DNA from 2 places in the Bradyrhizobium sp. IAR9 genome. Region 2 is predicted to be linked to the other one. Evidence: predicted binding sites of a transcription regulator. Region 2 holds the regulator's gene; the other holds the start of a gene.
The links. Region 2 encodes LexA, which represses DNA repair genes until DNA is damaged. Its sites were predicted from a motif close to TGTTCNNNNTGTGTTCNG; they were not measured.
Positions count from the first base shown of each region.

Region 1: the regulator LexA is predicted to act here: its motif matches at 12,919-12,936, upstream of ruvC (crossover junction endodeoxyribonuclease RuvC).

Region 1 covers NZ_JACBZW010000014.1:261,697-277,397, forward strand. Annotated here, with positions in the region: gene tkt (transketolase) at 1-365, opposite strand, end outside; gene GGD67_RS31015 (DUF4164 domain-containing protein) at 748-1,068, shown strand; gene GGD67_RS31020 (cell division protein ZapA) at 1,065-1,448, shown strand; RNA gene ssrS (6S RNA) at 1,742-1,902, shown strand; gene GGD67_RS31030 (5-formyltetrahydrofolate cyclo-ligase) at 2,093-2,689, shown strand; gene GGD67_RS31035 (TIGR00282 family metallophosphoesterase) at 2,667-3,491, shown strand; gene GGD67_RS31040 (cytochrome c) at 3,700-5,043, opposite strand; gene GGD67_RS31045 (xanthine dehydrogenase family protein molybdopterin-binding subunit) at 5,040-7,208, opposite strand; gene GGD67_RS31050 ((2Fe-2S)-binding protein) at 7,217-7,681, opposite strand; gene GGD67_RS31055 (methyl-accepting chemotaxis protein) at 8,432-9,856, opposite strand; gene GGD67_RS31060 (methyl-accepting chemotaxis protein) at 10,035-11,780, opposite strand; gene GGD67_RS31065 (YebC/PmpR family DNA-binding transcriptional regulator) at 11,991-12,737, shown strand; gene ruvC (crossover junction endodeoxyribonuclease RuvC) at 12,968-13,495, shown strand; gene ruvA (Holliday junction branch migration protein RuvA) at 13,492-14,109, shown strand; gene ruvB (Holliday junction branch migration DNA helicase RuvB) at 14,261-15,295, shown strand; gene GGD67_RS31085 (metallophosphoesterase) at 15,425-15,701, shown strand, end outside.
Region 2 covers NZ_JACBZW010000010.1:16,326-32,026, reverse strand. Annotated here, with positions in the region: gene moaC (cyclic pyranopterin monophosphate synthase MoaC) at 1-306, shown strand, start outside; gene GGD67_RS24580 (CGNR zinc finger domain-containing protein) at 321-914, opposite strand; gene GGD67_RS24575 (amidase) at 1,054-2,469, shown strand; gene GGD67_RS24570 (MFS transporter) at 2,466-3,722, shown strand; gene GGD67_RS24565 (Flp family type IVb pilin) at 3,703-3,867, opposite strand; gene GGD67_RS24560 (EAL domain-containing protein) at 4,196-6,928, shown strand; gene GGD67_RS24555 (S41 family peptidase) at 7,019-8,356, opposite strand; gene GGD67_RS24550 (alpha-hydroxy acid oxidase) at 8,711-9,844, shown strand; gene GGD67_RS24545 (HAD family phosphatase) at 9,853-10,482, shown strand; gene GGD67_RS24540 (hypothetical protein) at 10,651-10,857, shown strand; gene GGD67_RS24535 (hypothetical protein) at 10,861-11,031, shown strand; gene glp (gephyrin-like molybdotransferase Glp) at 11,080-12,291, shown strand; gene lexA (transcriptional repressor LexA) at 12,467-13,168, shown strand; gene GGD67_RS24520 (hypothetical protein) at 13,702-14,136, shown strand; gene GGD67_RS24515 (GAF domain-containing protein) at 14,355-15,296, shown strand; partial or broken gene GGD67_RS24510 (ComEC/Rec2 family competence protein) at 15,306-15,701, opposite strand, start outside.

The DNA.
Region 1 (15,701 bases), on a different contig from region 2:
CCCTGGCCGAGCGGGCCGGTCGTGGTCTCGATGCCGTTGGTCCGGAAGTTCTCGGGGTGTCCCGGGGTGAGCGAGTCGACCTGGCGGAACTGCTTGATCTGGTCCAGCGTCATCTCGGAATTGCCGGTCAGATACAGCAGCGAATAGAGCAGCATCGAACCGTGGCCGGCCGAGAGCACGAAGCGGTCGCGGTCGGGCCAGGCGGGCGCGGTGGCGTCGAATTTCAGGAATTGCGTGAACAGCACCGTGGCGATGTCGGCGGCACCCATCGGCAGGCCGGGATGACCCGATTTCGCCTTCTCGACGGCGTCCATCGAAAGGCCGCGGATCGCGTTGGCCATACGGGTGTGATCGACCTGCGTCATGTCTGAAATCCGTCTGAAATGAGGCGCTTGGAGGCGGTGTACGCCCGCGCGGGAGGAGCCTGGCGGCCACTGAAGGTCGGGGCTGGGATAGCACCTCGGTTCCGGGAGTCCAAGGCAGTCAAACGCCGATTCGGCCGTAAAAGTTGCCTGCGGCACGCTTCGAAAGGGGCTCCGTTTCGGAGGTGATCGCACCGGCAGGAACCCACGGATCGGGATGATCGCTCCCGATCTAGCAGTGCATAGTTTCGCGGCGGCGTTGCGCTTGGCTAGCTTGCCACGTAAATTTCTGCTTCTAACCGCTTGCCGAACCGAGTCTTTTGCCGGACGGCACGCCCCAGGAAAAGGCCACTGGGCAAAGGCCACAGGTTCCGCCGCTGACTACATGAACGATCGCGTGTCCAACAGTGCCGCCATGACGGAGTCCTCCGCGGTCGAGATCGAGATCGCGACCCGCAGGCTGATGGCGGCGCTCGACGCGCTCGAAAGCGCGGTCGAGCGGCGGCGCGATGCTGATCGCGACGAGAACGAGCTTGCGGCACGAATCCAGGCATTGGGCGCGGATCGCTCGCGGCTCGCCGACGAGCTCGACGGCGCGCTGGTGAAGGCGCGCAAGCTCGAGCGCACCAATCGCGAGATTTCCGACCGGCTGGATTCCGCGATCGTCACGATACGCTCGGTGCTCGATACCGGAGAGGACGGATGAGCCACATCAACGTCACCATCAATGGCCGGCAATACCGCATGGCCTGCGAGGAGGGCCAGGAGGTGCGGCTGCTCAAGCTCGCGGAAAGCCTGGAGACGCGGATCCAGTCGCTGCGCGGAAAATTCGGCGAGATCGGCGATGCGCGCCTCACCGTGATGGCGGCGCTGACCGTCTGCGACGAGCTGGTCGATGCCGGCAACCGTGTCCGCACCATGGAGCAGGAGCTGACCGAGCTCAGGGACTTCCGCAACGCCGCCGTCGAGCGCGCCCGGATGACGCAGACCGCCGTGGTGAATGCCCTGAACGCCGCGGCCGAACGCATCGAGAAGTCGACCCAGGTCCTGAACCGGACCGTCGGCAACGGGATTGCGATCGGGTAGCGTCCGCGGATCGCCTGGTTTGCTCAATGTGTCCGCGCGCGTACCCTCCCCTGGAGGTCCGGGACGAGCGAGGCTCGCCCGTGGGTCGATCGCGCGCAGCGCGAGCGGGGCGGGGTGATCTCTCCACACGAACACTGTTGGAGGGTGGAGGACCGTCACCCCACCCCGTCTCACATTTCGCTGCGCTCAATGTGAGCCGACCCTCCCCCTCCAGGGAGGGTAAGAAGCGCGCGGCGGAAGCGAGGCTGCTCGTCGGGCTGGCGATTCGTCAGTATCGTTGTTACATTGCGCGGGCGAGGCTGCGACGCGCGTCAGGAGCCATATATCCCCGGGGCCTTATCGATCCTTTAGGGAACTGTCCCTGGCCGGGCCCGTGGGCCCGGACATATGGTGCCCACCTACTTTCGTAGGGAACTCCGGGATCGAGTGCTTCAACGGCGTACGCGGCTTCGCACTTTTGTTTGCTTGGTTTGTGCTTGTTGAAACGACTGCGGCCCAGTTCAACAGGTGTCATGCCCTTCCCAGTGCGCAATTGTGCATGGGGACCGGGACATCCGGTACGCCGCGGCCTTTGTGTGAATCACCACCGCCTCTGAATACTGGATCACCCGCATTCGCGGTGATGACGTGGGGGACCAAAGCGCATGCCCAATTCGAAAGCCGAACTCCGTGCCAAGGCCCTGGCGGCACGCGACGCGCTCAGCGAGAAGAAGCGCAGCGCCGCCGCCGCAAAGCTCGCCAAACGCGGACTGCCATTCCAGCTTCTGCCCGGCAGCATCGTCTCCGGCTATTCGCCGATCCGCAGCGAGATCGATCCGATGCCGCTGCTGAAGAAGCTCGCCGAAGAGGGCGCAAAGCTGGCGCTGCCTTGCGTCACCGCGCGCGGCCAGTCGCTGATCTTCCGCATCTTCCACCCGAACGATCGCCTGATGCTCGGTCCGCTCGGCATTCCCGAGCCGTCGCCAGCCGCAAGCGAAGTCATTCCGGATATCATGCTGACGCCGCTGGCGGCGTTCGACCGTCTCGGCCATCGCATCGGCTATGGCGCGGGGCATTACGACTTCACCTTCGCGCATTTGCGCAAGGCCAAGAATATCGTCGGCATCGGGCTCGCTTTTGCAGCGCAGGAGATCAAGGCGGTTCCGGCACTATCCCACGACGTCGCGCTGGATTATGTGCTAACGGAATCGGACGTGTTCGATTTCCGGAGTTCTGAAGTTGCGCATTCTCTTCGTGGGTGACGTCGTCGGCCGTGCAGGACGCACGGCCATCGCCGACTATCTGCCCGGCATGGTCAAGGACTGGTCGCTCGATTTCGTCGTCGTCAACGGCGAGAATTCCGCCGGCGGCTTCGGCATCACGGAAGCGATCTATCAGGAGTTTCTCGATGCCGGTGCCGACGCGGTCACGCTCGGCAACCATTCCTGGGACCAGCGTGAAGCGCTTGTGTTCATCGAGCGTGCCGAGCGCCTGGTGCGTCCGGCGAACTATCCGCGCGGCACGCCGGGCCGCGGCGCCGCCCTGGTCGAGACCAAGAACGGCAAGCATGCGCTCGTCGTCAACGCTTTGGGCCGCGTCTTCATGACCCCGTTCGATGATCCCTTCGCAGCGCTGGAGCGCGAGTTAGGGGCCTGTCCGCTCGGCGTTGCCGCCGATGCCGTCGTCGTCGACTTCCATTGCGAGGCGAGCAGCGAGAAGCAGGGCATCGGCTTCTTCTGCGACGGCCGCGCCAGCCTCGTCGTCGGCACGCACACCCATGTGCCGACCGCCGACCACCAGATCCTCTCGGGCGGTACCGCCTACATGACCGATGCCGGCATGACCGGCGACTACGATTCCATCATCGGCATGCAGAAGGAAGAGCCGCTGCGCAGGTTCACCTCGGGGATTCCGTCGGGGAGATTCGAGCCGGCCGCGGGCGCAGCGACGCTGAGCGGCGTCGCGGTGGAGACGGATGATGCAACGGGCCTCGCGCTCAAGATCGCACCGGTGCGCGTCGGCGGAAGGCTGGAGCCGACGACGCCGAAGTTCTGGCTGAGTTAGCAGAGCCGCGTCAACCTCGGTGTCGTCCCCGCGAACGCAGGGACCCATAACCCCAGGAGTAATATGGGGCAAAGCTCCCACTCCGAGTCATCGTCAAACTACTCCCTGTGGGTATGGGTCCCGGATCTGCGCTTCGCTTGTCCGGGACGACGGCGGAGATTGACGCGCGCGATAGCGCATCAATCTCGCCGCAAGTAACCCCGGCTGCCTACTCCGCCGTCTGCCCCCGCAGCTCCGCGACATCCTTTGCCGTCAGCTTCGAGCCCTTCGTCCCGAACCGCGCCGTGACGTAGTTCGCCACCGCCGCGATCTCGTCGTCGGTATACGCATTGCCGAACGCCGGCATCGAAAGTGCGCCATCCGGTGTATGCCGCTTCGTACCTGACAGCACGATCTGCGCGACGTTGGTGGCGGCGGGGTCGTTGACGGCCCAGGTGCCGGTGAGCGTTGCCATCGGGGACACCGGGCTCTCGCCGCTCCAGCCGTGACAGCTGGCGCAGGCGCTGGCGAACACCTTCTTGCCGCGTGCGTCCGCCGTGACGCCGTCCTTGTGCGAGGCGGGCGCGACCGGCGCCGTGGTCGCGGGCAGGTCAGGCGAGGGCTGCGGCGGCACGCTGCGCAGGTAAGCAACGATGGAGCGGATGTCTTCGGGCGCGAACCGGCTAAAGCTGTGGTCGACCGCTTCACCCATCGGCCCCGAGGCCGAGCCGTGGCCCGGCGCATGGCCGAGCGACAGATAGGAGATCAGATCCTGGTCGCTCCAATTGCCAAGACCTGTCGCCTTGTCGGAGGAGATGTTGAAGGCGCGCCAGCCCGCCGTGATCGCGCCGGCGAACTTCCTGCGGTTATCCAGCGCAAAACCGAGATTGCGCGGGGTGTGGCATTCGCCGCAATGCGCCAGCGCTTCGACAAGATACGCGCCCCTGTTCCATTCCGGGCTCTTCGAAATATCGGGGGCAAAGCGCGTGTCCGGATTGAACACGGCCGACCAGGCAATCATCGCCCAGCGCTGGTTGAACGGGAACGACAGCGTATTGTCCGGCGCCTTCGCGCGCACCGGCGGCAGGCTGAACAGATAGGCCTTCACCGCCAGCACGTCCTCATCCGTCATGAACGTGTAGGACGTGTACGGCATCGCCGGATAGAGCCGGGCGCCGTCGCGACGCTGGCCGTGCTGGACCGCGTTCAGAAAATCCTGGTCGTTGTAATCGCCGATGCCGGTGTCCTTGTCCGGCGTGATGTTGGTGGAATAGAGCGTGCCGAACGGCAGCTTGAACGCGAGCCCGCCCGCATAGTCCTTCTCGCCCGGCTTGGTGTGGCAGACCATGCAGTCGGCCGCCTTGGCGAGATATTCGCCGCGCTCGACCAGGCTTGCCTTCTCCAGCTTGGCGGGCACGCCGGTCGGCTTGCCGGCGCGGTAATCCGCCAGCGCCACCTTCGTGCCGCCGGCGAAGTCGAGCGGGCCGGGCCCGCGAATGATCCAGACGCCGAGCCCTGCTGCGACGATGGCGATTGCCGCGACGCTTGTGAGGATACGCATCTTGCCGCTCATGCCTTCTTCCCCGCAGCCAGCAGTTTCCGGTCAATGGGCAGGCGCCGCAGCGCCACGCCGGTTGCGGCAAGAATCGCGTTGCGCAGCGCCGGCGGTCCGGCGTTGACGCCGGCCTCGCCGATGCCGCCGGGCGCTTCGCCGCTCTTGGCGACGATCACCTCGATCTTCGGCGTTTCGTTGATGCGCATCATGCGGTAGTCGTGGAAGTTCGATTGCTGCACGCGGCCCTTGTCGATGGTGATCTCGCCATAGAGCGCGGCGGTGAGGCCGAAGATCAGCCCGCCCTCGATCTGCGCCTTCACAGTGTCGGGGTTGACTGCAATGCCGGTGTCGACCACCGAGGTGATGCGGCGGAGCACGATCTCGCCGATGTCGTCGATCTCGGCCTCCACCACGGTCGCGATGAAGCTCGCGAATGACGGCTGCACGCAGACGCCGCGACCGACGCGCGGAGGCAGCGGCTGGCCCCAGCCGGATTTCTCTGCGACCTGGGTGAGCACCGCGAGCATGCGCGGGTTCTTGGTCAGCATGGACTTTCGGAACTCGATCGGGTCCTTGCCCGCCTTGCGCGCGAGCTCGTCCATCGCGCATTCGACCGCGAACACGTTGTTGTTGGGGCCGACGCCGCGCCAGAAGCCTGTCGGCACCGACAGCGGCTCGGCGCGGACATATTCGACGTGGAAATTGGCGAAGTCGTAGGGCGCGTCGACCGCGGCATCGATCGCGTCGATGTCGATGCCCTTCTGGAACGCCGGCGGCAACCAGCGCGCCAGCACCGCGGAGCCGGCGACCTTGTACTTCCACCCCGCGACCTTGCCGTCGACCAGCGATGCCGTGATCTGGTCGCGATAGACCGGACGATAGACATCGTGCTGGATGTCCTCCTCGCGGGTCCACACCACCTTCACGGGGTAGTCGACCTGTTTTGCGATCTTCACCGCCGCGATCACCATGTCGGGCTCGAGCTTGCGGCCGAAACCGCCGCCGAGCAGATGATTGTTGACGATCACCTTGTCGACCGGAAGCCCGGCGGCCTTCGCCGCCTCCGACTGCACGCGCGTCATGATCTGCGTGCCGGTCCAGATCTCGCAGGAGCCGGGCTTCACGTGCACCGTGGCGTTGATCGGCTCCATCGACGCATGCGCCAGGAACGGCAGCTCGTAAGCCGCCTCGAACTTGTCGCCGCTCGCCAGCGCCTTGGCGATGTCGCCGTCGGATTTGGCGACCGCGCCGTCCTTCTGGCTGGCCTTGCGCAGATCGTCCCAGACATCCTTCGTGGTGATCGCAGCGTTGGGTCCCTCGTTCCACTCGATCTTGAGCGCTTCGAGGCCCTTCTTGGCCGCCCACATGTGATCGCCGATCACGGCGACCATGTCGTCGAGCACCACGACCTTGCGCACGCCGGGGAGCTTCACCGCGGCGCTGTCGTCGACCTTGCCGACCTTGCCGCCGAACACGGGGCAGGCGGCGACGGTGGCGAACTTCATGCCGGGCAGGATCGCGTCGATGCCGTAGACGGCCTTGCCGTTGACCTTGTCGGGCGTGTCGAGCCGCTTCAGCGGCTGGCCGATGATGACGAAGTCCTTGGGGTCCTTCAGCGCAACATCCTTCGGCGGGGTCTGGCCTTGCGCAGCGAGCGCCAGCGCGCCGAAAGCGAGCTTGCGGCCGCTCGCTTCATGCGCGACCTCGCCCTTCGATGCCGTGCAGCTCGCGGGCTCGACGCCCCATTGGGCGGCCGCGGCCTGCACCAGCATCGCGCGGGCGGTGGCACCGGCCTTGCGCAGCGGCAGCCACCAGGCCCGGATCGAGTTGGAGTTGCCGGTGACCTGCAGGCCGAAGGTCGGATTACCGTAGAGCTTGTCGTTCGGCGGGGCGTGCTGGACCTCGACCCTGCTCCAATCGGCATCCAGCTCCTCGGCGAGCACGGCGGAGATCGAGGTGTAGGTGCCCTGGCCCATCTCGACCTGCGGCATCATCAGCACGGTGCGGCCGGTCTCGTCGATGCGGATGAAGGCATTGGGCGCGAACTTGCCCTCGGTCGCATCGCGCGGCTGCACCGGTTCGTTGACGGCGGCGCGCAGCGGCAGATGGAAGGCGAGCAGGAAACCGGTGGCGAGACCGCCGGTCAGCAGCGCGCGGCGGGAGACGCTGTCATGTGCATTCATGGCGAACCTCAGGACTGGCGGCCGTTGGCGGCCTGCTTGACGGCCTCGCGGATGCGGACATAGGTGCCGCAGCGGCAGATGTTGCCGGCCATCGCGGCGTCGATGTCGGAATCGTCAGGATTGGGCGTAGCTGCCAGCAATGCGGCGGCCGACATGATCTGGCCGGACTGGCAATAGCCGCACTGAATCACTTCGAGATCGAGCCAGGCCTTCTGCACCTTCGCGCCCGCAGGCGTGCTGCCGACATGTTCGATCGTGGTGACGGCGCGGTTCTCGACCGCGCTGACCGGCAGGACGCAGGAGCGCACCGCCTTGCCGTCGACATGCACCGTGCAGGCGCCGCATTGCGCGATGCCGCAGCCGAACTTGGTGCCGGTCATTCCGAGGATGTCGCGCAGCACCCACAGCAGCGGCATTTCAGGCGGCGCATCGAACGATTTCGTTTCGCCGTTGATGGTGAGAACAGTTGCCATATGCATCCCCTTGCTCGCTCGATCGCTTGCGGCGATCTAGTCAGCGAATTCGCGCGCGACAATAATCATACCGATACGAAACGATGAAGCGTCGCAATCTCCGGCAATGCATATTTGCGCTGCTGACGCGTCAGCCCATGACGTTCACGAATTTGTGCGGCGCTCGCTGCCAGCATTTTGGGCTAATTGATATGATAATCGTCATGTTTTGACGCATTTTCGGCGCGCGCGTCGTCGATCGCCGCAGACTGTCGTGCGGATGCGCAAAATCATGCGATGACGAAAGTCGTGCGATTGGGAAAGTCGGGTGATTAGGAGAGCCGTGCGGCGGCGCGCACGGGATCAATCGCAACGGCTGGCGGCCGGAGAGTTGCGCGATGACGACATTATTCTCCTGTTTTGCCCGACGGAGCGTCAAGCGTGTGGAGCAGAATGACTGTTTGTTGAATCGGTCGAGCCGCGGGCTCGCTTAACCTCTCCCGCTTGCTGGAGAGGTCGGCGCGAAGCGCCGGGGGAGGGCTTTCTCCACATTGGGGCTTTCTCCACATTGGGAGTGTTCGTTGTGGAGACACCCCCACCCCAGCCCTCCCCCGCAAGCGGGAGAGGGAGCGCACCTTTTCCATGGCAACCAGCCAGCTCAATTTCAGCCGACTGTAAGCCATTGATTTCGCACGCCCCGGCTACTGTGCATGGGGTTGTTTTCGAGTTTTTATATTTCGGGGACGACGGCGCGTGCCGTCGCGCCGGCCGTCAGCTCTGCCGGAAACCCATCCGGAAGGCGCCCCAGTGCTTGCCGCGGATCACGATCGGCGAGGACAGGTCCTTCATCAGCACGAACTGTCCGCCGCCCATGTCACGGCGATAGGTCTGGAGCAAGAACGGCTTGGTGTTCGCCGCGACCTTCTTCACCGCGCGATCGGTGAACAGGCGGCGGTTGCGGCAATTGGCGTTGTTCCAGACCGGGTCCTTGCCCTGCGGCAGGCGGTAGTTGGGGTTGTGGGTCGGCAGATAGCCGCCCTTGGCCCAGGCGACGCAGAACACGATGCGGGGATCGGATTTCTGGATCGGATCCTGGATCGCCGGCAGCACGCGGTCGGTGAAGTCGACGTAATTGGTGAGGTACTGCTTTGGATCGGTGCCGGGAATTTCGCGATACGTCTCGTCCATGAGCTGGTCGAGCGTGATGTCGCCGCGATCGATCGCGGCCTCGAACTCGGTCGAGATCCGTTTCGCGGTCTCGACGACGACCCGGATCAGCGGTGCGTCGGATGTCTCCACGCCGCTGTCGGCAATCAGCGCGATCAGGCCTTCGGAGGTGTCGAGCAGCTTGGTCACGCGCTGGTCGGCGCTCTTGAGATCGCGCGAGGAGAGGTCGACGCCCTTGGCGAGTTCGTTCAGCTCGCTGATGACGGTGTCGCAATGTCCGAGATTGGAGGTCGCCGCGCGCGTGACGCTGCCGATCTCCGCCTCCACGGAGGCGAAGCCCTGCTGAACCCGCGAGATGATGCCGGAGATCTGCTGGGCGCCTTCGCCTGCGGTCTTGGCGCGCTGCGAGGCGTCGCTGCTCTCGCCGATCAGGCCTTCGATCTGGCCGTCGAGATCGCGCACGGTGTCGGAGATCTGGTGCGTGGCCTGGCGGGTGGCTTCCGCGAGGTTCTTCACCTCGCTTGCCACCACCGCGAACCCGCGGCCGGCATTGCCGGCGCGGGCGGCTTCGATGGTTGCGTTCAGCGCCAGCAGATTGGTCTGCTTCGCGATCGCCTCGATCGAGCCAGAGACTTTCGCGACCTGCGCCAGCGCCGAGCCGACGGCACTGAGGCGTGCCTCGATGCGCTCCACCGCTGCGACGAGCTCGGAGATGTGGCTGACCGCGGTGTCGACGGCGCTGCGCGATTGCGCGATCTCGCCGACCGCAGCGGAGGTCGTGGTCTGCACCGCCTGCGATGCATTGGCGATATCGTGGTTGGCCGAGACCATCGTCTCGGCCGTCTCCTGGAGATGGTGGAACCGTTCCGACTGGTTTGCGACGCGGTTGGCGACTTCCTGAACGTTGCCGGCGATATCGGCGAGTTCCACGCCGAGGCCGCCGATGCGGTCGGCAAGCTGATCAATCAGCCGCTCGGCCAGCGTGCGATTGGAGCCGGTGTCCATGACTGCAAGTTGTACGACGGACATGTTCGATGAGTCCTCCAGTCAGAGCCGCAACCCGGCTCACGGCGGCATTCCCAATCCAGTTCTGCTTAAAAGGATGATTCGCGGCCGGCGTCTTGCCTGAGCGTGCACTCAGGCGCAATTCGCGCCTTATTTCTCTATTCCGCTCGAAAAACTGCGGGACATTTTTTCGGACCAGGCTCTAGAGCTTGTAAGCCGTGCGGAATCCACCCCAGTGCCGGCCCTGCACGCGGATCGGAACGTCGATCTCGCGCATCATCACCGTATTCCCATTGCCCATGTCGCGCGCATAACTCTGCACCAGGTACGAGCGCAGGTTGCGTGCGGCCGCCAACCCCGCCGGATCGTTGAATATCCTGCGGTTGCGACTATTGGCTGTGTTCCAGGCGACGTCGCCCGGTCGCTGCGGGTGCGAATAGATCTTGTTGTGCACCGGCAGGAAGCCGTTGCGGTCGACCATGGCGCAGAACGCCATGCGCTGGTCCTTGGCCAGAAAGACCTCCTGGAACGGCGGCAGCGCGCGGTCGGCCCAGTCGAGATATTTCGTGCGGTATTGCTGCGGATTGGTTCCGGCGATTTCGGCGTAGTCGGTGTCGAACAGGTCGTCGATCCCAACTTCGCCGCGGGCAAGGGCCTGCTCGAAGATCTTGGTCAGCGCGTTGCCCGCTTCCATGGCGCGGGTGACGAACTCCGTGTTCTCTTCGTGGATCGCCCAGAGCCTGTCCTCGATCTTTTCGCTGAGTTCGGCATTGGGACCGACGAATTGCGCGCGGGCCCCGGCCTTGGATTGCTCGATCACGCGCAGGCGGCAGGCGCCGACGGCTTCGAGGGTGCCTTCGATCATTGATTGCGGTGCAAGCCGGCCCGCATCCGCGCCACCGATCAGCACGCCGTCCATCGAGATTTCATAGACCGGCATCACGCCGCGCGCGGTTTCGAGCTTCAGATGGCAGGGCAGCCGTTCGGTCTTGCGGCGGTCGTCATGCTCGCTCTGGCGGAGCAGCACGGCGCAGCGCGATTTCAGCTTCTGTGCGAAGGTGGTGACGGCTTTGCCGGCACTGGCGACGTTCTCGCCATGGCTCTCGGCCGCCTTGGTCGCGGCATCGATCTCGGCTGCGCTCTCGCCGACCGAGACGATGAACTCCGAGGCGCTGGCGGCGTTGCCGGAGACTTCGCTGGTGGTGGCGTTCTGTTCGGCGACCGCGCCGTTGACGGTCTCGAAGACCGGGCGGATCGCCTCGATCGCCTGCGAAATGCGGTGCACGGCGTCCGCGGAGCCGGCGGCGTCGCGCTGCAGCGCGTCGATCTTCTTCGTAATTTCTTCCGTCGCCCCTTGCGTCTGCACCGCGAGGGCCTTGACCTCGGTCGCGACGACCGCAAAGCCTTTTCCCGCAGCGCCCGCGCGTGCGGCCTCGATCGTCGAGTTGAGCGCGAGCAGCGTCGTCTGCCGCGCGATCTGTGCGATCAGATTGACGACATTGCCGATGGCGGCGGAGGATTCGCGCAAGCGATCGACATTGGCGCGGGCTTCCTGCGCCGCGGCGCTGGCCTCGTCGGCGAGCTTGCCGGCCTCGCGAACCTGCGCCCCGATCCCCAGCGCGGACTGGGTGAACTTGTCGGCGGCATGGGCGAAGGTGGATGCGGTCGATTGCGCGGCATTGGTCCGGCCGGTCAGGGCGTCGGTGCGGTCGCGGATGGCGGCAAGCGTCGATGCGGTCGCTTCGGCGCCGCCCGCCACCGAATTGGCGGCGCGCTCGAGCTGGCGGATCATCGCGCCAAGCTCGAGTTCCAGCAATTCCAGGATCTCCCGGGCCGAATCACCTTCGGCCGGGGCGGGCTCGGACTGGGCCGCCGGCGGCGCGGCCTCTGCGGCTGCCACGGGCGCGGCCATATCCGGCAGACGCTTCCGAAATAGTCCGAATGCCATCAGGTCTCTCTTGTCGGGGGACGCTCGGAGGTTATTTTCGCAGGCTGGAATGAAGTCAGGGTTAACGATGCCTCACCTCTGGGCAGGGGCCCGTACGGTGTTACCTTAAAGTATCCGAGACCCTTTCATTCCGGTGGGTTGGCGGCCTATAAGGCCGCGTTTCCCACCCTCATTGGCGTACGATTCCAAGAGATCCCCGAGAGACCACGCATGGCCGGACATTCCCAATTCAAGAACATCATGCACCGCAAGGGGCGGCAGGATGCCCAGAAGTCGAAGCTGTTCGGCAAGCTGGCGCGGGAAATCACCGTCGCGGCCAAGCTTGGCACGCCCGACCCCAACATGAACCCCCGCCTCCGCGCCGCCGTAATCGCCGCGCGGCAGGAGAACATGCCGAAGGACAATATCGAGCGCGCCATCAAGAAGGCACTCGGCAGCGACGGCGAGAACTATGACGAGATCCGCTACGAGGGCTATGGTCCTGGCGGCGTCGCCGTCATCGTCGAGGCGCTGACCGACAACCGTAACCGCGCCGCCTCCGACATCCGCTCCTTCTTCACCAAATCGGGCGGCAATCTCGGCGAAACCGGTTCGGTGTCCTTCATGTTCGATCGCACCGGAATCATCGAATACGACCGCAGCGTCGCTTCCGACGACGCCGTGCTCGATGCCGCGATCGAGGCCGGCGCCGACGACGTCGTCTCCGGCGAAGCCGGTCACGAGATCTACGCCTCGACCGAAGGCTATCGCGACGTCGCCAAGGCGCTGGAAGCCAAGTTCGGCGAGCCGCGCAAGGCCGCGCTGATCTGGAAGCCGCAAAACACGGTCGCGGTCGACGACGAGACCGGCGAGAAGCTGCTCAAGCTGATGGACCTGCTCAACGAGCACGACGACGTCCAGCACGTCTACGCCAATTTCGAGGTCTCGGACGCGCTGATGGCGAAGATGGGTGGGTGATCACCAGCTCCGCATTCCGCTGTCGTCGTCCGGCTTGACCGGGCGACCCAGTATTCCAGAGACAGCAATGGGAATACGGAGAAGCCGAGGCGTACTGGATACCCCGCCTTCGCGGGGTATGACGCCGGAGTCTGTGGTGGGCGGTGCGGCTCACTAACGCCCCCACTTCCCCTGTTACTTCCGTTCTGTTTCTGTTTCCCCCACGGCAGCCAGCCGCTATCACTGGCCCCATGACTGCGCTCCCGATTCGTGGCCCCGTTCGCATCATCGGCATCGACCCTGGCCTCCGCCGCACCGGCTGGGGCGTGATCGAGGCTGAGGGCAATCGCCTGATCTACGTCGCCTGCGGTTCGGTGGAACCGCCGGACGATTTGCCGCTGGCGCGCCGGCTGCTCGCGATCCATGAAGGGCTCGCGGCCGTGCTCTCGAACCATCAGCCGATGGAAGCCGCGGTCGAGCAGACCTTCGTCAATAAGGACGGCGTTGCGACGCTGAAGCTCGGCCAGGCCCGCGGCGTCGCCATGCTGGCGCCCGCAATGTTCGGCATCTCGGTCGCCGAATACGCGCCGAACCAGGTCAAGAAGACCGTGGTCGGCGCCGGCCATGCCGACAAGCAACAGATCGCGATGATGCTGAAGATATTGCTGCCCAAGGCCGAGCCGCCGTCCGCCGACGCCGCCGACGCGCTCGCCATCGCCATCACCCACGCCCATCACCGCCAGAGCACCGCGCTGCGGCTGAAGGTGGCGGGGTTATGATCGGCAAGCTCAAGGGCCTGATCGATTCCTATGGCGAGGATTTCGTGATTCTTGACGTCGGCGGCGTCGGCTATCAGGTGCATTGCTCGACGCGCACGTTGCAGCATCTGCCCAAGCCGGGAGAGGCTGCCGTGCTGTCGATCGAGACCTATGTCCGCGAGGACCAGATCAAACTGTTCGGCTTCCGCACCGACCAGGAGCGCGAATGGTTTCGCCTGCTCCAGACCGTGCAGGGCGTCGGCGCCAAGGTCGCGCTCGCCGTGCTCGGCACGCTGGCGCCGGCCGATCTCGCCAATGCCATTGCGCTCCGCGACAAGGCCGCGGTGGCGCGCACGCCCGGCGTTGGTCCCAAGGTCGCCGAACGCATCGTCACCGAATTGAAGGACAAGGCGCCGGCTTTCGCCAATGTCGATCCGGCTGTGGTGCATCTTGCCGGCGCTGTCGACGACCAGCGGGCGCCGCGGCCCGTCGCAGACGCGATCTCCGCGCTGGTCAATCTCGGCTATGGTCAGCCGCAAGCGGCCGCCGCCATTGCATCCGCATCGCGCAGCGCGGGTGAGAATGCCGAGACGGCGCAGCTGATCCGCCTCGGCCTGAAGGAACTGGCGAAGTGAGCGCGGCAATGGTCAGTCTCGTAGGGTGGGCAAAGCGCAGCGTGCCCACCACTCTTAGGGCGATCGGAGAGATATCGTGGGCACGGCACGAAGAGCGCCTTTGCCCACCCTACGGGGAGTTCGCCAGGTGAGCGATCCCAAGGCCAACCGCATGGTCTCGCCCGAGCGCCGCAGCGACGATGTCGGCGACACCGCCCTGCGGCCGCAATCGCTGTCCGACTTCGTCGGCCAGCAGCAGGCGCGCAAGAACCTTTCGATCTTCATCGAGGCGGCGCGCAAGCGCGGCGAGGCGCTGGATCACGTGCTGTTCGTCGGCCCGCCCGGCCTCGGCAAGACCACGCTGGCGCAGATCGTGGCCAAGGAGCTGGGCGTCGGCTTTCGCGCGACGTCAGGGCCTGTGATCGCAAAGGCCGGTGATCTCGCAGCCCTCCTCACCAATCTCGAAGAGCGCGACGTGCTCTTCATCGACGAGATCCATCGTCTGAGCCCGGCGGTGGAAGAGGTGCTCTATCCCGCGATGGAGGACTTTCAGCTCGACCTCATCATCGGCGAAGGCCCGGCGGCGCGCTCGGTGAAGATCGAGCTGTCGAAATTCACCCTCGTCGGCGCCACCACGCGTGCCGGCCTGCTCACCAATCCATTGCGCGATCGTTTCGGCATTCCGGTGCGGCTCAATTTCTACACGATCGAGGAGCTCGAAAGCATCGTCAGCCGCGGCGCGCGCGTGCTCAATGTCGGCATGAGCGCGGATGGCGCCAACGAAATCGCCCGCCGCGCCCGCGGCACGCCGCGTATCGCCGGCCGCCTGCTCCGCCGCGTGCGCGATTTCGCCTCGGCGGCCGATGCCGACAAGATCGATCGCAAGATCGCCGACCACGCCCTGAGCGCGCTCGAGGTCGATGCCGCGGGCCTCGACGCGATGGACCGTCGCTACCTCACGACCATCGCGATGAACTATGGCGGCGGCCCGGTTGGCGTTGAGACCATGGCCGCCGCGTTGTCCGAGCCGCGCGATGCGATCGAGGACATCATCGAGCCCTATCTGATCCAGTGCGGCTATCTCCAGCGCACCCCGCGCGGCCGTCTGCTCACCTCGCACGCCTTCCGTCATCTCGGCATCGCCGAGCCCTCGCGCGATGCGGCGGCACAATTCGGCCTGTTCGGCACGGACGAGAGCGACGATTGAGCTGCGCCAATGCAGCGCGCTCCTTCTATCATGAATTTCTGGTAATCTCGTGCAGACGGTCTGCACGAACGCACCCCAATTCCGCTCCAATCAGACCGCATCAACAAGGCGCATCTCGATCGGGCTTCCATGATCACGCGCCGTCATTTCATCCGTTCCATCGGCGGTCTGTCCGCCCTCGGCATCTCGACCGCCGCGTACGGCGTCGGCGTCGAGCCGGTGCTGCGGCTTCGCGTCACCCGCTATCATCCGACGCCGCGGCAATGGCCGGCGGATTTTCCGTTGAAGATCGCGGCCATCGCCGACATCCACGCCTGCGATCCCTGGATGTCGCTGGAGCGGATCGAGGGCATCGTCGACCGTACCAATGCGCTGAAGCCTGATATCATCGTGCTGCTCGGCGACT
Region 2 (15,701 bases):
ACCGCCCGCATCGCCGGCATCATGGCCGCCAAGCGCACCTCGGAGCTGATCCCGCTCTGCCATCCGCTGGCGCTGTCGAAGGTGACGCTCGACATCGAGCCCGACGCAAAACTGCCGGGTTGCCTCGTCCGCGCCAGCGTAAAGGTCACGGGTCCGACCGGCGTCGAGATGGAGGCCCTCACGGCCGTCTCGGTCGCCTGCCTCACCATCTACGACATGATCAAGGCGGTCGAGCGCGGCGTGCGCATCGAGGGCATCCATCTGGTCGAAAAGCTCGGCGGCAAGTCCGGCCATTACCGCGCCTGACTGCGCAATCCGCTCTATTTCGCCTCGCGCTGCCGCTCGCGATAAGCGCGCGTCTTCATCCGGTTGCCGCATAGCGTCGACATGCACCACCGCCGCGTCGATGGTTTCGACCGGTCGAAGAACACCCGGCGGCATTCCTCCGACGCGCACATCTTCAGCCGGTCCAACGTTCCCACGAGGGTTGCGTCATGAAGCTCGATCGCGATGGCCGAGAGGCCGGCGAGCGCATCCTCGCGCGCCGCTGACAGCGTTGCGCCACGGCCTGCGAGCGCCTCGACCCGCAGCGGAAACGGCGCCAGCGCGTCATTGAGCGTGCCGAGAACGCTCTTGTTCCGGAGCCGCTCGCTCGGCTCGCACTGCAGATAGGCACGCAACGCCCCCCGCAACCTCAGCGCAGTCTCGAACATTGCCGGCGTGACATGGCGGCCCTTGGCGCCAAGGCCGCGTTCCCGCATCCAGTCCGCCAGGTCCTTCGGGCCACTGAGCTCATCGCTCTCCGGGTGCTCCACGCCGAAATGCGTGAAGTGGCGAACATCGAGCGTGTTGGCGAAATCGTAGAGGTTCGCCAACGCGTCGGGAACCTGGAATTTGCGCGACTCTTTCGACATCGGAACACCAAAGATTTGAACACCAGTAAAACAGATTTACTGGTTGACAGCAAGAGACACCTGTATCTTAGTTATACTGGTGTCGAACGATCCCTCGGGGTCGAACGCCTCTGCGATCACCGGAATGGAGAACCGAGCCGTGGCCGACGCCCTGCACTATCTCGAACTCACCGCGCTCGCGGCACGCCTCAAGGCGCGCGAAATCTCGGCGCTGGAGGTGACGCGCGCGCAACTCGACCGGATCGATTCCATCGACCGCGATCTCGGCAGCTACGTTCACGTGATGGCGGAAACGGCCATGGCGAAGGCGAAGGCCGCGGACGCGGACATCGCGCAGGGCCGGTATCGGGGGCCCCTGCATGGCGTGCCGATTGCGCTCAAGGACCTGTTCTGGACCGAGGGCGTTCCGACGGCGGCAGGCACCACGCTTCATCGCGACTTTCGTCCCAGTGCAGACGCAACCGTCGTGCGCCGGCTCAAGAACGCGGGCGCCGTCATCCTCGGCAAGGTGCAACTCACCGAGGGCGCCTATGCCGATCACCATCCGCTGGTGAAACCGCCGAAGAATCCGTGGAATGCGAGCTACTGGCCGGGTATCTCGTCCAGCGGCTCGGCGGTCGCGACGGCTGCCGGACTTTGCTTCGGCTCGCTCGGCTCCGACACCGGCGGTTCGATCCGCTGGCCCTGCGCCGCCAACGGCCTGACCGGATTGAAGCCGAGCTGGGGCCGCGTCAGCCGCCACGGCACGTTCGAGCTTGCCGCGACGCTCGACCATGTCGGACCGATCGGCCGCAGCGCGGCCGACGCCGGTGCGCTGCTCGGCGTCATCGCCGGATACGATCCGAACGACCCGACGTCGCTGGTCGATCCGGTGCCCGACTATCTGGCCGCCGCCGCACAGGACGTGCGGGGCCTGCGGATCGGCGTCGATCCCGCCTGGAACAGCGACGACGTGGACGTTGCGACCCAGCGCGTGCTGGCGGACGCCATCGATGCCTTCCGCGCGCTTGGCGCCGACACCGTCAATGTCCGATTTCCCGACGTCACGCAGGCGATCGCCGACTGGACGCCGAACTGTGCGGTGGAAGCTGCGGTCGCTCATGAGGCGACCTATCCCGCTCGCAAGGATGAGTATGGTCCGATCCTCGCCTCCGTGATCGAGACCGGCCGCGCTCTATCTGCTCTCCACTATCAGAAGATCCTGCTGCGGCGGCTGGCGCTACGCGGCCGGGTGACTGCGCTGTTCGAGACCATCGACCTGCTGCTGATCCCGGTGCACCCGTTCCCGCCAGTGACGCTTGCCATGATCCAGACGCTCGGCGAACAGCCGGATCTGATCGCGAAACTGCAGCGCTACACCTGCCCGTTCGACATGACCGGTCATCCCACCATCACGCTGCCAGGCGGTGCGTCGACGGACGGGCTGCCGATCGCATTCCAACTCGTCGCCGCCCATCTGGACGAGGCCACGCTCGTGCGCGCCGGCGCGGCCTTCCAGCGGGCCACGTCCTGGCATCGTCGCCATCCTTCCCTCACCTCGCAGAGGCCGCATTGACCACTCGATCCACGCCCGCTCAGCGAAGCATTTTCCACGGCTGGTTCGTCGTCGCGGCGGCGTTTGCCGTCATGTTCGTCGGCTTCGGCTCCGCCTACACGTTCAGCGCATTCCTCGAGCCGCTCCAGCGCGATTTCGGCGCCTCGCGCGGTTCGATCTCGCTGGTGTTTTCGATCGCGGGCTTTCTGTACTTCGCGCTCGGCCTCATCAGCGGTCCCCTCGCCGACCGGTTTGGCTCGCGTCCGCTGGCCGTCGCCGGCATGATCCTGGTCGCGGTCGGACTCGCGGCTGCGAGCACTGCCCGGTCCGTCGTCGAGGTCTATCTCGCCTACGGGCTCGGCGTCGGCCTCGGCGTCGGATGCGCCTATGTTCCGGCCATCGGCGCGGTGCAACGCTGGTTCGTCAGGCGCCGCGGCTTTGCCTCCGGGCTCGCGGTGAGCGGCATCGGGCTCGGTACGCTGGCGATGCCGCCGCTCGCCTCGTTGCTGATCGCCTCGGTGGGCTGGCGCGGCGCCTATCTGGTGCTGGGCGCGATTGCGCTGGTGCTGGGCGGCGGGATGTCGCTGCTCATCGAGAACGATCCGAAGCACCGCGGCCTCGGACCCGATGGCGATCCGCCTCGCGATGTCGCGGGCGCCAGCAACGCCGGCGGCGCATCCGTGCGCGAGGCGGTCCGGTCGACGCGATTTGTCGCCCTCTATTTATCGTGTCTGGTCTGCTCCTTCGGAGCCTTCGTCCCGTTCGTCCATCTCGTGCCCTACGCGCGCGATCACGGGGTCGCGGCGTCCTCTGCAGTGCTGCTGCTCGGCGTGATCGGGGCCGGCAGCACCGCAGGCCGCTTCTTTCTCGGCGCACTCGCCGACCGGATGGGCCGCGACCGCTCGCTGATCCTGGTCCTGACCGGAATGGCGCTCGCGATGGCGATCTGGGCCATTGCCGCTGAGGTCTGGACCCTCGCCGCTTTTGCCTTCATCTACGGCGTGTTCTACGGCGGCTGGGTCGCGGTGCTGCCCTCTGTGGTCATGGACTATTTTGGCGGACGCAATGTCAGCGGAATCATCGGCATTCTCTACACCAGCGTGGCGTTCGGCACGCTGATTGGCCCGAGTGCGGCCGGCTTCGCCTACGACGTCAACCACAGCTACACGATGCCGATTCTGACCAGTGCCGCCGCGAACATCCTCGCGGCGCTGATCATGGTGGCGATACTGGCGCGCAGCGGAACCCACGCGATCAGCGCAGTGAAGAGCTGATCGCAGTGAATTTGCTGTTGAGCTTGGCGCCCATGCCGTTCACGACGGTGATGATGGCCAGCGCGATTCCGGCCGCGATCAGGCCGTACTCGATCGCGGTTGCCCCACGCTCGTCGGCGAGGAAGTTCTTCAGGGTGTTTTTCATCGTTGCGTCCTCTCTGTGTCGTCAGCAGGCATGTCGTCGTCAGCAGGCATGTCGCAAATCACGTGCCAACGCCGATTTGAGGCTCCCCAACACGTTAGATGGTTAGGGCTTGGTTGATTGTGGCGTGGCCGGCAGGAATTGACCGGCGCCCTCCAATGCCTTCGGCAATTCCTGCCCGCTGTATCGCGGACCTCAGTTGCATTTGCGCGCGACCGTTCACACAGCGTTAACCGCGCTTCCTAACTTCGCCTCCACACCGTTCCCGTAAAACCAACGGGTGTCTTCGGGGCCAGAATTGATCCTGACGTGTGCACGGCAATGATCCAGCATGATGACGAGATTCGGCAGCCGCCTCTTTGACCAGGCCTTCGTGCGCAGCGGACCGATCCGCTGGCTGGTCGTGGGCGGCACGCTGCTGATCGCGGCCATCGCCGTCGGCTCTGTCCTGATGGCGCAGAATTTCCGCGAGCGGGCGCTGCGCAACTCCAGCCGCGAGCTGGAAAACACCGTGCTGCTGCTCACCCATCATTTCGACCAGCAATTGCAGGACTTCGCGGTCATCCAGAAGGATTTCGTCGACCACGTCCGCACGACCGGAATCACGACCGTCGAGGACTATCGCAAGCGCCTTTCGGGCCAGGACATCCACCGGATGCTGCGCTCGAAGATCGAGGCGCTGCCCTACATCGGGGGCGTCAACATCATCGATGCCGAAGGCAATCTGATCAATTCGTCGTCGGCATGGCCGGCTCCGAAGGTGAGCGTTGCCGATCGCGCCTATTTTCGCACCTTCAAGGATGATCCCAATTCGCCGGATGTCCTGATCGAGCCGCTGCACAGTCGCATCTCCGGCGCCTGGACCGTCCTGATCGTGCGCAAGATCGTCGGGCCGAACGGCGAGTTCCTTGGCACCGTTGGACGCGGCATCGAGCCCGCCAATTTCGAGAAATTCTTCGCATCCGTCGCGCTCGGCGAAGGTGCGACGATCTCGATGCTGCATCGCGACGGGACGCTGCTCGCCCGCTATCCCCACTCCAGCGAATTGATGGGGCGGAATTTCAAAACTGGTCCGGTGCAGCATCAGAGGGTTTTCGACCTCGATCACTTCGCCGGCCGTTTCACGAGCCCGGTGGACGGAGAAGACCGGCTGATCTCCTCGCGCGCGCTGCCTCATTTCCCGATCCTGATGATGGCCACCACGACGCGCGCCTCCGCCCTGACGGACTGGCGCGAGCAGATCGGCATGCTGATCTCGATCGCCGCCTCTTCCGCACTCGCCATCGCAGGCTTGCTGATCGCGATCGTGCGCAAGCTGCTGGAGCAGCACCGCCTCTCGCGGGAACGGCTGACGCTGGAAAAGCAGCGGCTCGATCGCGCCGTCAACAACATGACGCAGGGACTCTTGCTGTTTGACGCCCAGCAGCGGCTGGTGGTCTGCAACCAGCGCTATCTCGAAATGTACGGATTGTCGGCCGAGATCGTGAAGCCCGGCTCGAGCTTCCACGACATCATCGCCCATCGCAAGGCAACCGGCTCGTTCACGGGCGACATCGACGACTATGTCGTGCGCGTGCTGAAGGGCGTCCATACGCGCAATTCCATGGTGGTCGACACCTCCGACGGCCGCTCGATCCACATCCTCAACGAGCCGCTCACGGACGGCGGCTGGGTGGCGACCCATGAGGACATCACCGAGCGCCGCCGGATCGAGGAGCGCATCACCCACCTCGCCCATTACGACGCGCTGACCGACCTGCCGAACCGCACCATGTTCCACGAGCATCTGCGCGAAGAGCTGGCCGCGGTCGGCAACGACGAACAGATCGCGGTGCATTACATCGACATCGACGAGTTCAAGGGCGTCAACGACGCGCTCGGCCATCTCGTCGGCGACGAGCTGCTGAAATCGATTGCCGCAAGCCTGCGCCGCTGTGCCGGCCCGGCGGATTTCGTGGCGCGGCTCGGCGGCGACGAGTTCGCCATCGTCCAGAGCGCGGTGGCATCGCTCGACCAGGTCAACGAGCTCGTCGCACGGGTCTTCGCCGCCATCCGCGCGCCGTTCGACTGCATGGGCCACCATCTCACCACCGACGCCAGCATTGGCATTGCGCTCGCGCCGGAACACGCCACGGCGCTCGACCAGGTCCTCAAGAACGCGGACATGGCGATGTACGCCGCCAAGTCCGCCGGACGCCGCACCTATCGCTTCTTCGAGCCGGAGATGGATGCCAAGGTCCGCGAGCGCCGGCAGCTCGAGAGCGACCTGCGCCACGCCATCGCCCAAGGGGGGCGCGACGGCGGCCTCGAGGTCTATTACCAGCCCTGCCTCAGCCTGAAGGACGAACGCATCACCGGCTGCGAGGCGTTGGTGCGCTGGCGCCATCCCGCGCGCGGCATGGTCTCGCCGGCGGAGTTCATCCCGATCGCCGAAGATACCGGTCTGATCAACGAGATCGGCGAATGGGTGCTGGCGAGCGCCTGCCGGGACGCTGCGAACTGGCCCGACGACATCCGCCTCGCCGTCAACGTCTCGCCGGTGCAGTTCAAGAGCGGCACGTTGGCCCTGAAGATCATGGCGGCGCTCGCTGCTTCCAACCTGCCGGCGAGCCGGCTCGAGCTCGAGATCACCGAGGCGGTGCTGATCCGCGACGACGACACGGCGCTGGCGATCCTGCACCAGCTGCGCGCCATCGGCGTGCGCATCGCGCTCGACGATTTCGGCACCGGCTACTCGTCGCTGAGCTATTTGCACCGTTTCCCGTTCGACAAGATCAAGATCGACCGCTGCTTCGTCGACGACATCGCCGGCCCCGACGGCTCGGCCAGCATCGTCCAGGCCGTCGTCAATCTGGCGGCCGCGCGCCGCATGACCACCACGGCCGAGGGCGTCGAGACCGAGGAGCAGCAGCGTCTGCTCCGCGCGCTCGGCTGTTCCGAGATGCAGGGCTATCTGTTCAGCGCCGCGAAGCCCGCCGACAAGGTGCTGGAGCTGTTTGCGCTGCATCGCAGCCGGCTCGCCCAGCGCGGCGGCGCGAAAGCCCGCCGCCGCGAGGCGAGTTAGGCCCGCTGCGGACACCGCTAAGGTCCCAAACGAAATCGCCCGGGAGCGGACATCCACTCCCGGGCGATCGATGTCTGGAGGCCGCCAGACCTAGTTCGGCACTGCAGCCTTCGACGCGGGCTTTGCGGCCACTGCATTCGCGCTCACGCCGTGCAGGAAGTCGTACGCGGCATGCAGGGCCTTGTCGTCCTCCTCCTTCGGCGGAACGTAGGACTGCGATCCGGTCTGCTCGCCGCCCTCGCCGGCTGAGAGATGCCCGCGCATCTGGGACTCCGCCATGGTGTCCATGCGGCCCTTCAGCTCCGGCGGCACGTCCTGCAGGATCTCGATGTCGGGGGCGATGCCCTGGGCCTGGATCGAGCGGCCCGACGGGGTGTAGTAGCGCGCCGTGGTCAGCGCCAGCGCGCCATTGCCGGCACCGAGCGGAATGACCGTCTGCACCGACCCCTTGCCGAACGAGCGCGTGCCGATGATGGTCGCGCGCTTGTGGTCATGCAGCGCGCCGGCCACGATTTCGGAAGCCGAGGCCGAGCCGCCATTGACCAGGACCACCAGCGGCTTGCCCTTGGTGAGGTCGCCGCCATGCGCAGTGAAGCGCTGGGTCTCTTCCGGACTGCGGCCGCGGGTCGAGACGACCTCGCCGCGCTGGAGGAAGGCGCTCGACACGGACACAGCCTGGTCGAGCAGTCCACCCGGATTGTTGCGCAGGTCCATCACGTAGCCGGTGAGCTTCTCCTGCGGCACCTGCTTGGAGATCGCGGCGATCGCCTTCTTCAGGCCGTCGGTGGTCTGCTCGTTGAACGAGGTGACGCGGATATAACCAATGTCGCCGTTCTCGACGTGGAAGCGCACCGGGCGCACATGGATGATCTCGCGCGTGATCGCGACGTCGAGCGGCGCGTCAGCGCCCTTGCGGACGATGGTGAGCTTGGTCTTGGTATCGACCGGGCCCTTCATCTTGTTGACGGCCTGCTCGAGCGTCATGCCCTGCACGGCCTCGCCGTCGATCTTGCTGATGAGGTCGCCGGACATCAGGCCTGCCTTCGAGGCGGGCGTATCGTCGATCGGCGAAACGACCTTGACGAGGCCGTCTTCCATCGTGACCTCGATGCCGAGGCCGCCGAACTCGCCGGAGGTGGTCTCCTGCATCTCGGTCCAGGCCTTAGCGTTCATGTAGCGCGAATGCGGGTCGAGCGAGGTCACCATGCCCGTGATCGCGCCTTCGATCATCTTGGCGTTGTCGGGCTTCTCGACATAGCTCGCTTTGACGCGCTCGAACACCGTGCCGAACAGGTTGAGCTGGGAATAGGCATTGTCCGCGCTCGCTGCCGCCCGTGCCGCCCATACACCACCGTGCGGGCTGGCGACCAGAAGGGTGAGACACGCTCCGGTGAGCGCGCCCAGAGGGAACAGCAGGGTTTTCCGCATGGATGGGCTTGCCTTTTTGCTTGGCGGTTCGCTTGAGCTTGCTTGGGCTCGTCTCTCGAGACTTGGGAAGCAGACTTGGGAAGCGCCATGCAATTGGCGATCCAATCCACTTCTCACAATACCATTCTGGTTTCTTCAAGGCCGGGATGCACCGCTGACCGGTACACCGCAAAAATCGCTTCGTTCGGGCCTAAACTTTTGGCAACGTTGCAGGACTGGCCCGCCCCCAAAGGTACCTAAAGGGGCAATCGGTGCGCCCGTCCACGCCGCGCAGCCATGCCATTTTAGGATGGTTTTGGAACGCTGGACGGGTTAGGCGATGACACAAGGCTTCAAATTCTCGGGAGGATAACAATGAACGAAGCACCCCGGATCCGGCCGGAACGGAACGTCGAGCTCGGCGCCAGCAACGAGCCGTTCCAAAACCTGCACGAATTCATTCGGAAAGCGCGGGCCAACCTCAACCAGAACGCCTGGGACTACATCGTGGGCGCCGCCGAGACCGAAACCACGATGCGCCGCAACCGCATGGCGCTGGACGAGATCGCCTTCCGCCCGCGCGTGCTGCGCGACGTCCGCAAGGTCGACGGCTCGGTTCAGCAGTTCGGCCGCAGGATGCGCCTGCCGGTGGTGCTCGCCCCCGTCGGCGCGCTCGAGATCTTCGATCCGGATGGCGCGGCGAGCGTCGCGCGCGCTGCCGGCACCTTCGGTGCAGCGCACATGCTGAGCTCGGTGTCCGAGCCCGGCCTGGAGCAGACCGCCGAAGCCGCACCCGATGCGCTGCGGCTCTATCAGCTCTATGTCCGCGGCGACGACGCCTTTGTCGCCGATGTCGTCAGCCGGGCCGAGAAGAGCGCCTATGCCGCCTTCTGCCTGACCGTCGATACCGCCCATTACAGCCGTCGTGAGCGTGACATCGCCAAGCGCTACGTTCGCGAAAGCCGCCTGCGTGCCACCGGCGGCGATTTCCAGAAGGGCCTGGAGTGGCGGACCGTGAAGATGATCAAGGACAAGTTCAGGATTCCGCTGATCCTGAAGGGCATCGCCACCGCCGAGGACGCCCTGATCGCGATCGATCACGGCGTCGAATGGATCTACGTCTCCAACCATGGCGGCCGCCAGCTCGACCACGGCCGCGGCGCCATGCATGTGTTGCCCGAGATCGTCGAGGCCGTGAAGGGCCGCGCCAAGATCATGGTCGACGGCGGTGTCTGTCGCGGCACCGACATCGTCAAGGCGATCGCGGCGGGCGCGGACATGGTCGGGATCGGCCGGCTGCAATGCTGGGCGCTAGCGGCGGCTGGCGAGGCCGGCGTCGCGCGGATGCTGGAGCTGCTGGAGGACGAAGTGCTGCGCTGCCTCGGCCTTTTGGGCGCCACGTCATTTGCCGAGGTCGACAAATCCTGCCTGCATCCGGCGACCGCCACCAACGCGCCGAGCGTGTTCAGCGCATTCCCGCTGTTCGATCACGATCCGTATCGATACTGAGTGAAAGGATGCAAGTGAACTCGCTTTCTCCCGGCAGCGCGGATGCGCTGCTGTTCGATCTCGGGCGCGTGGTGCTCGACATCGACTTCTCCAAGGCGATCGCCTGCTGGGCGGGACATGCCGGCTGCCAGCCCGAGGCCATCGTCGCGCGCTATGTGCGTGACGAGGCTTACCGGCTGCACGAGGTCGGCAAGATCAGCGACGAGGACTATTTCGCCTCGCTGCGTGCTTCGCTCGGTATCGGCATTTCGGACGCCCAGTTCCTGGAAGGCTGGAACGCGATCTTCGCCGGCGAGATGCCTGACATCGCCGAGCTGCTGCCGCGCGCGGCGAAGCAGATGCCGCTCTACGCCTTCTCCAACACCAACCGGCCGCATGTCGACTATTTCTCGAAGGAATACGGCGAACTGCTCGGCCATTTCCGCGCGCTATATCTGTCGTCCAGCATCGGCCTGCGCAAACCGGATGCGGAAGCCTTCGACCATGTCGTCGCCGCCATCGGCGTGCCCGCAGGACGTATCGTTTTCTTCGACGATCTCGCCGAGAATGTTGAAGGCGCGCGGTCGCGCGGGCTGACAGCGGTGCATGTGACGTCGCCGCGCGACGTCGGGAACGCCTTGAAGGCATTGGGCATCTGACGATCTCCGCGCAGCGGGAGACGCCAATGTCGCCAAGTCTTCCGGAACCAATTTTGCCCAAAATGAGGAACCAGAGCGCTTTGTGCATTTTTGTACGGAGTTCCGGGAACGGAATGGCCCCTTACGGACTCTTGAGTCCGTTGGGACTTCTACACCGGACTTATGCACGTGCTGGGCAAAACCTATCTCACCAAGCAAGCCTCTCTCCTGCTTGAATTCGCAAGAACCACCTCGGATTCTGACCTTTCCGCCAAGCTGATCAGCAAGGCCGCCGACCTGAAATCCCAGGCCGATCCGCTGCCCGACAAGGATCAAGGCCCGAAGGCTCCCGACGTCGCGCTGGACGCCGGGCCGGACCGGCCGAGCGGGAGTTGAGCGATGCTGGCCGTGGCGCTCGTCATTCTCGTCCTCGCCATGGCCACCCTCCTGCCGATCGGTCTCGTTCTCTGGATCATGCCAAGCCTGAGCCTGCCTTCCATCCTGGGCTGGAAGCGGCAGGATAAATCCTGCCCGCTCCGCCATTTTGCCTCTGCCCCCGCGCTCGGCTAGAAGACTGTCGGAACATTTCATCCGAACGTGCCGAGCAGGAGTTTCGCCGTGGCCTTGATGCCGGTTTCCGACGCCCTTGCTGCGGTGCTGGCGGGTGCAGAGCCGCTGCCTGCAGAGATGGTTTCACTCGACGAAGCCTACCATCGCGTGCTCGCGCAGGACGTCGCTGCGCGGCGCACCCAGCCGCCCCAGGCGATGTCGGCGATGGACGGCTATGCCGTGCGCGCGGCCGATGCGGCAACAATGGGTTCCACGCTGACAATGATCGGTGAGGTCGCGGCGGGCCGTCCGTTCACGGGAAAGGTCGGCGCCGGCGAAGCCGTGCGGATCTTCACCGGCGGCGTCGTTCCCGACGGCGCGGATGCGGTCGTGATCCAGGAGGACACGATCGCCGAAAGCAAGCACATAACGATCAAGGAAGCCGCGATCGTGGGTCGGCACATCCGCCCCGCCGGCGTCGATTTCCGCGAGGGCGACGTTCTCCTGCGCAAGGGAACCCGTCTGACGGAGCGCGATCTCGCCCTCGCCGCCGGAATGAACCACCCGCAGCTCGCCGTTTGCCGCCGTCCGAAGGTCGCGATTCTCGCCACCGGCGACGAACTGGTGATGCCGGGCTCAACGCCCGGGCACGGCCAGATCGTCTATTCCAACGGCTATGCCCTGCACGCGCTCGCCCGCAGCGAAGGCGCCGAGACCATCGACCTCGGTGTCGCCGCCGATACGCTGGAGGCCACCACCGCCGGCATCCGCCGCGCGCGTGAAAGCGGCGCCGACATCCTGGTCACGACCGGAGGCGCATCGGTCGGCGACCACGATCTGGTCCAGCAGGCGCTCAAGGACGAAGGCATCGCGATGGCGTTCTGGAAGATCGCGATGCGGCCCGGCAAGCCGATGATGCACGGGCGGTTAGGGGCGATGGGCGTCATCGGCCTGCCCGGCAATCCCGTGTCGTCCTACGTCTGCGCCTTCCTGTTCATGGTGCCGCTGATTCGCGCGCTGTCGGGCCGTTCAGTGATTCATCATCATCGCGAGCGCGTCGTGCTGGGCCGCGATCTCGGCGCCAACGACCAGCGCGAGGATTATCTGCGCGCGCGCCTGGAAAAGCGCGACGACGGCGCGCTCGTCGCCCTTCCCGTCAGCCATCAAGACTCCTCTCTGCTTGCGAATCTTGCTGCAGCACAGGTACTTCTCGTGCGCGCACCGTTTGCGCCGAAGGCCGAGGCCGGCAGCCCCTGCGAGGTGCTGCGGCTCCCCGTCTGAACTGCGCCGCCACACGCATTCCGTGAGTTTCGTTCTGTTCACGGTAAATTAAGCAGTTGCGGAACACATATCGAACATATAGTGTCCGTTCATGATTTGTTTCGAGATGTAGCGGCTTATCGCTGAACTCATCGTCTCGGAATCGAACGACATCAACCGGGGGACTTTGTTCGAGATGTTAACGCGCAAACAATACGAGCTTCTGCGGTTCATCAGCGAGCGCTTGAAGGAAAGCGGCGTGCCGCCGTCCTTCGACGAGATGAAGGATGCGCTCGACCTGCGCTCGAAGTCAGGCATCCACCGCCTGATCACCGCGCTCGAGGAGCGCGGCTTCATCCGCCGCCTGCCCAACCGCGCCCGGGCCATCGAAGTGATCAAGCTGCCGGAGCTCCAGGCTGCCGCCGGCAACCGACGCGGCTTCACGCCAAGCGTCATCGAGGGCAATCTCGGCAAGCTACGCGCGAGCTCCAGCCCGTCCGCGGACGAGGGCGAGCGACCCGTTGCGGTGCCCGTGATGGGCCGCATCGCGGCCGGTACTCCGATCGAGGCTTTGCAGACCCGCAGCCACACGATCAGCGTGCCGCCCGACATGCTCGGCTCCGGCGAGCATTACGCGCTCGAAGTGCGCGGTGATTCCATGGTCGAGGCCGGCATCCTCGACGGCGACATGGCGCTGATCCAGCGCAATGAGAGCGCCGATACCGGCGACATCGTGGTGGCACTGATCGACGACGAGGAAGCCACGCTCAAGCGCTTCCGCCGCCGCGGCGCCTCGATCGCGCTGGAGCCCGCCAATGCCGCTTATGAGGTGCGCATCCTGCCGCCGAACCGCGTGAAGATTCAGGGCAAGCTGATCGGGCTTTATCGCAAGTACTGATACCGGAAGTACTCGATACTGAAGTCTTTAGCGCCTCGCGCGCGCCTTCGATCGGCCTCGCCGATCAGAGATTGGAGCGGATGACGGTCCGCTCCGGCTGGATAGTCTTTCTGGTATCGCACAGATTGTCCGGCCCCTCCTCCTTTCGCGACATCCTCGGCAGGCCGCGCGACGCAACATCGCTTCGCGGCCTTTCGAGTTCGAGGGGGGACGGCCCAAATGCGCAGCTCGTTTGAGTGCAGCCGCAGCAACGCTGATCGCAACATCAGCATCGCAAGCCGTTGCCGCGCAAGCGCATCACTCCGCCGGTCGTTGACACGCGCGGTTGTCGAGACGCGGCTGCCAAATGCACGGAAGCCGACTTTGTTCCTAACAAATTCGGAAAAGATGGAAAAGATAATGTGATCGCGGCTCGCGGATCCCAGCCGCAGATTTGCCTACAACCGAGCAGACCGTCACGTGCTTCCACTCTGGTAGGGGCCTGCGCCTCCGAAAGAGGTGCGGGTCGCTATCTCTGCATTGAGGAGCACCCGATGTGTGACTACAGCCTGCATGCCGTCGCGACGCGCCCCGCAGAAGTCGGCGAGACGATCGTTACGACAACATTCCGCGGCACCTCGACGCGCGGCTTCGCCTCCGAAGCCGATCTCTCCGTCGCGGTCTGCCTGCTGCCGGGGACGGAGCTCGCCTTCGCCGACGACGTCCGTTACGACAACCGCTGGATCTGGACGCGCACCGTCAACTCCCGCGTCGGCAAGTTCGGCAAGATCGATCCGCACATTCCCGATCGCCATCATGACGCGATCGAATTCCCGGACGGCAAATCCGTGCTGGTGACGCAACTGGTCGAAGGCCAGCGCGCAACCGTGCTGCAACTGCCGGTGACCCAGCCGATCGGCGAGCGCGAGCACAAGCCGCAGATCATCGCCGACAGTCGCCCGACGGTCACACGACTGCCGATCGGCTGACGCCCTCCGCCCGATAAGCCGAGGGCCAGGATTGAAATGCCGTCGCCGGCCGAGGCCGGCGAGCCCGGTGGGTTTTTGTTTCATGAAATTCGATCGGCGAGCGCCGCCGCCTCGCCTCGTCGCCGCACGAAGTTTGAGCCGTGCTGCCTGAATTTTGAACGTCCGCTCCGCAGCCAAATGACCGATGCTGTCGTGGTTTGAGGCGGCGGACACGCTCGATGAAAACCTTCATTCGCGTCGTTGAACTCTGGGTGCCTGACCGGACGCGCATGCGGCTGGAATTCGGCGGCGGCCTCTACGATGAAGGGCTGTCCGCGTTCAAGGCCGTCAGCGAAGAGCTGCACTTCGGATATGACGAGGGGCTTCCAGGCAAGGCCTGGGCCTGCGGCCATCCCGTCATCCTCACGAAATTCGCCAACTCCTATTTCAAGCGGATCGATCAGGCCGTCGCGGCCGGCCTCACCTGCGGCGTGGCGGTGCCGGTGTTCGCAGGCGAATTCCTGCAAGCCGTGATGGTGCTGTTCTGCGGCGACGACGAGGCGCATGTCGGCGCGATCGAGCTCTGGCACAACGATCCTGATCTCTCCCACGAGATGGGCCTCGTCGACGGCTATTACGGCGCGGCGGACATGTTCGAATTCAACTCCCGCCACACCAGGTTTCCTCGCGGCTTCGGCCTGCCCGGACGCACCTGGAAGGCGGGCCTGCCGCTGATCATCAAGGACCTGCACGACGCCAAGAGCTTCCTGCGCTGGGAGGACGCCGCCAAGGTCGGGATCAATCTGGGGGTCGGCGTACCCTACCGAACCGGCACCGACCAGACCTGGGTTTTGACATTCCTCTCGGCGCAGGCAACGCCGATTGCGCGACGCTTCGAGATCTGGGTCCCGAACGAGGCCCGTTCGGCACTGGTCTTTCGCGCCGGCGATTGCAGCGCGCAGACCGACCTTGCCGCACGCTATGCGGACAAATCCATTGCCCGAGGCGAAGGCAGCATCGGCGGCGCCTGGGCCACCGGCATGCCCGCGCTCAACGACGATCTCACCCATGACGGCTCGATCGCCGGGTCCGAGGCCTGCGCAGCCGGGCTGAACCGGATGGTGGCCCTGCCAGTCATCGGCAACGCAAGGCTCGAGGCCGTGCTGGCCTGGTATCTGTAATCGATGGCGTCAATCGTCGGCCTGCAAGTCTGTCTCCGATGGCGTTGCATCGCGGGTGCGGGGAGCCGCCTTCGGCACGAGGCTGCCGTCGAAATCACCTTCGCCGACACCGGCCGGTGACCACGGGCGGTTCGTGCCGCTCGCCCTCACCGCCTGAACCGAAAAGCCGTCGCCGCGCTGCGTCAATGCCAGCGCGCCCTGGCGAGCGAGCCGCTGCCGATCCACCACCATCGCCGCACAATCCGGCGGCGCGGGCCGCGACGTCACCACCAGCGTGGCGCGGCTGCAATCGTCCGCCAACGCGTCGATGCGCGAGGCCAGCGCGACCAGCCGTCCGTCGGCGAGCGGCGTCACGCAGCCGGACTCGTCGCACGATATGCCGCTCGCCAGCGCGCTACTGCCGGC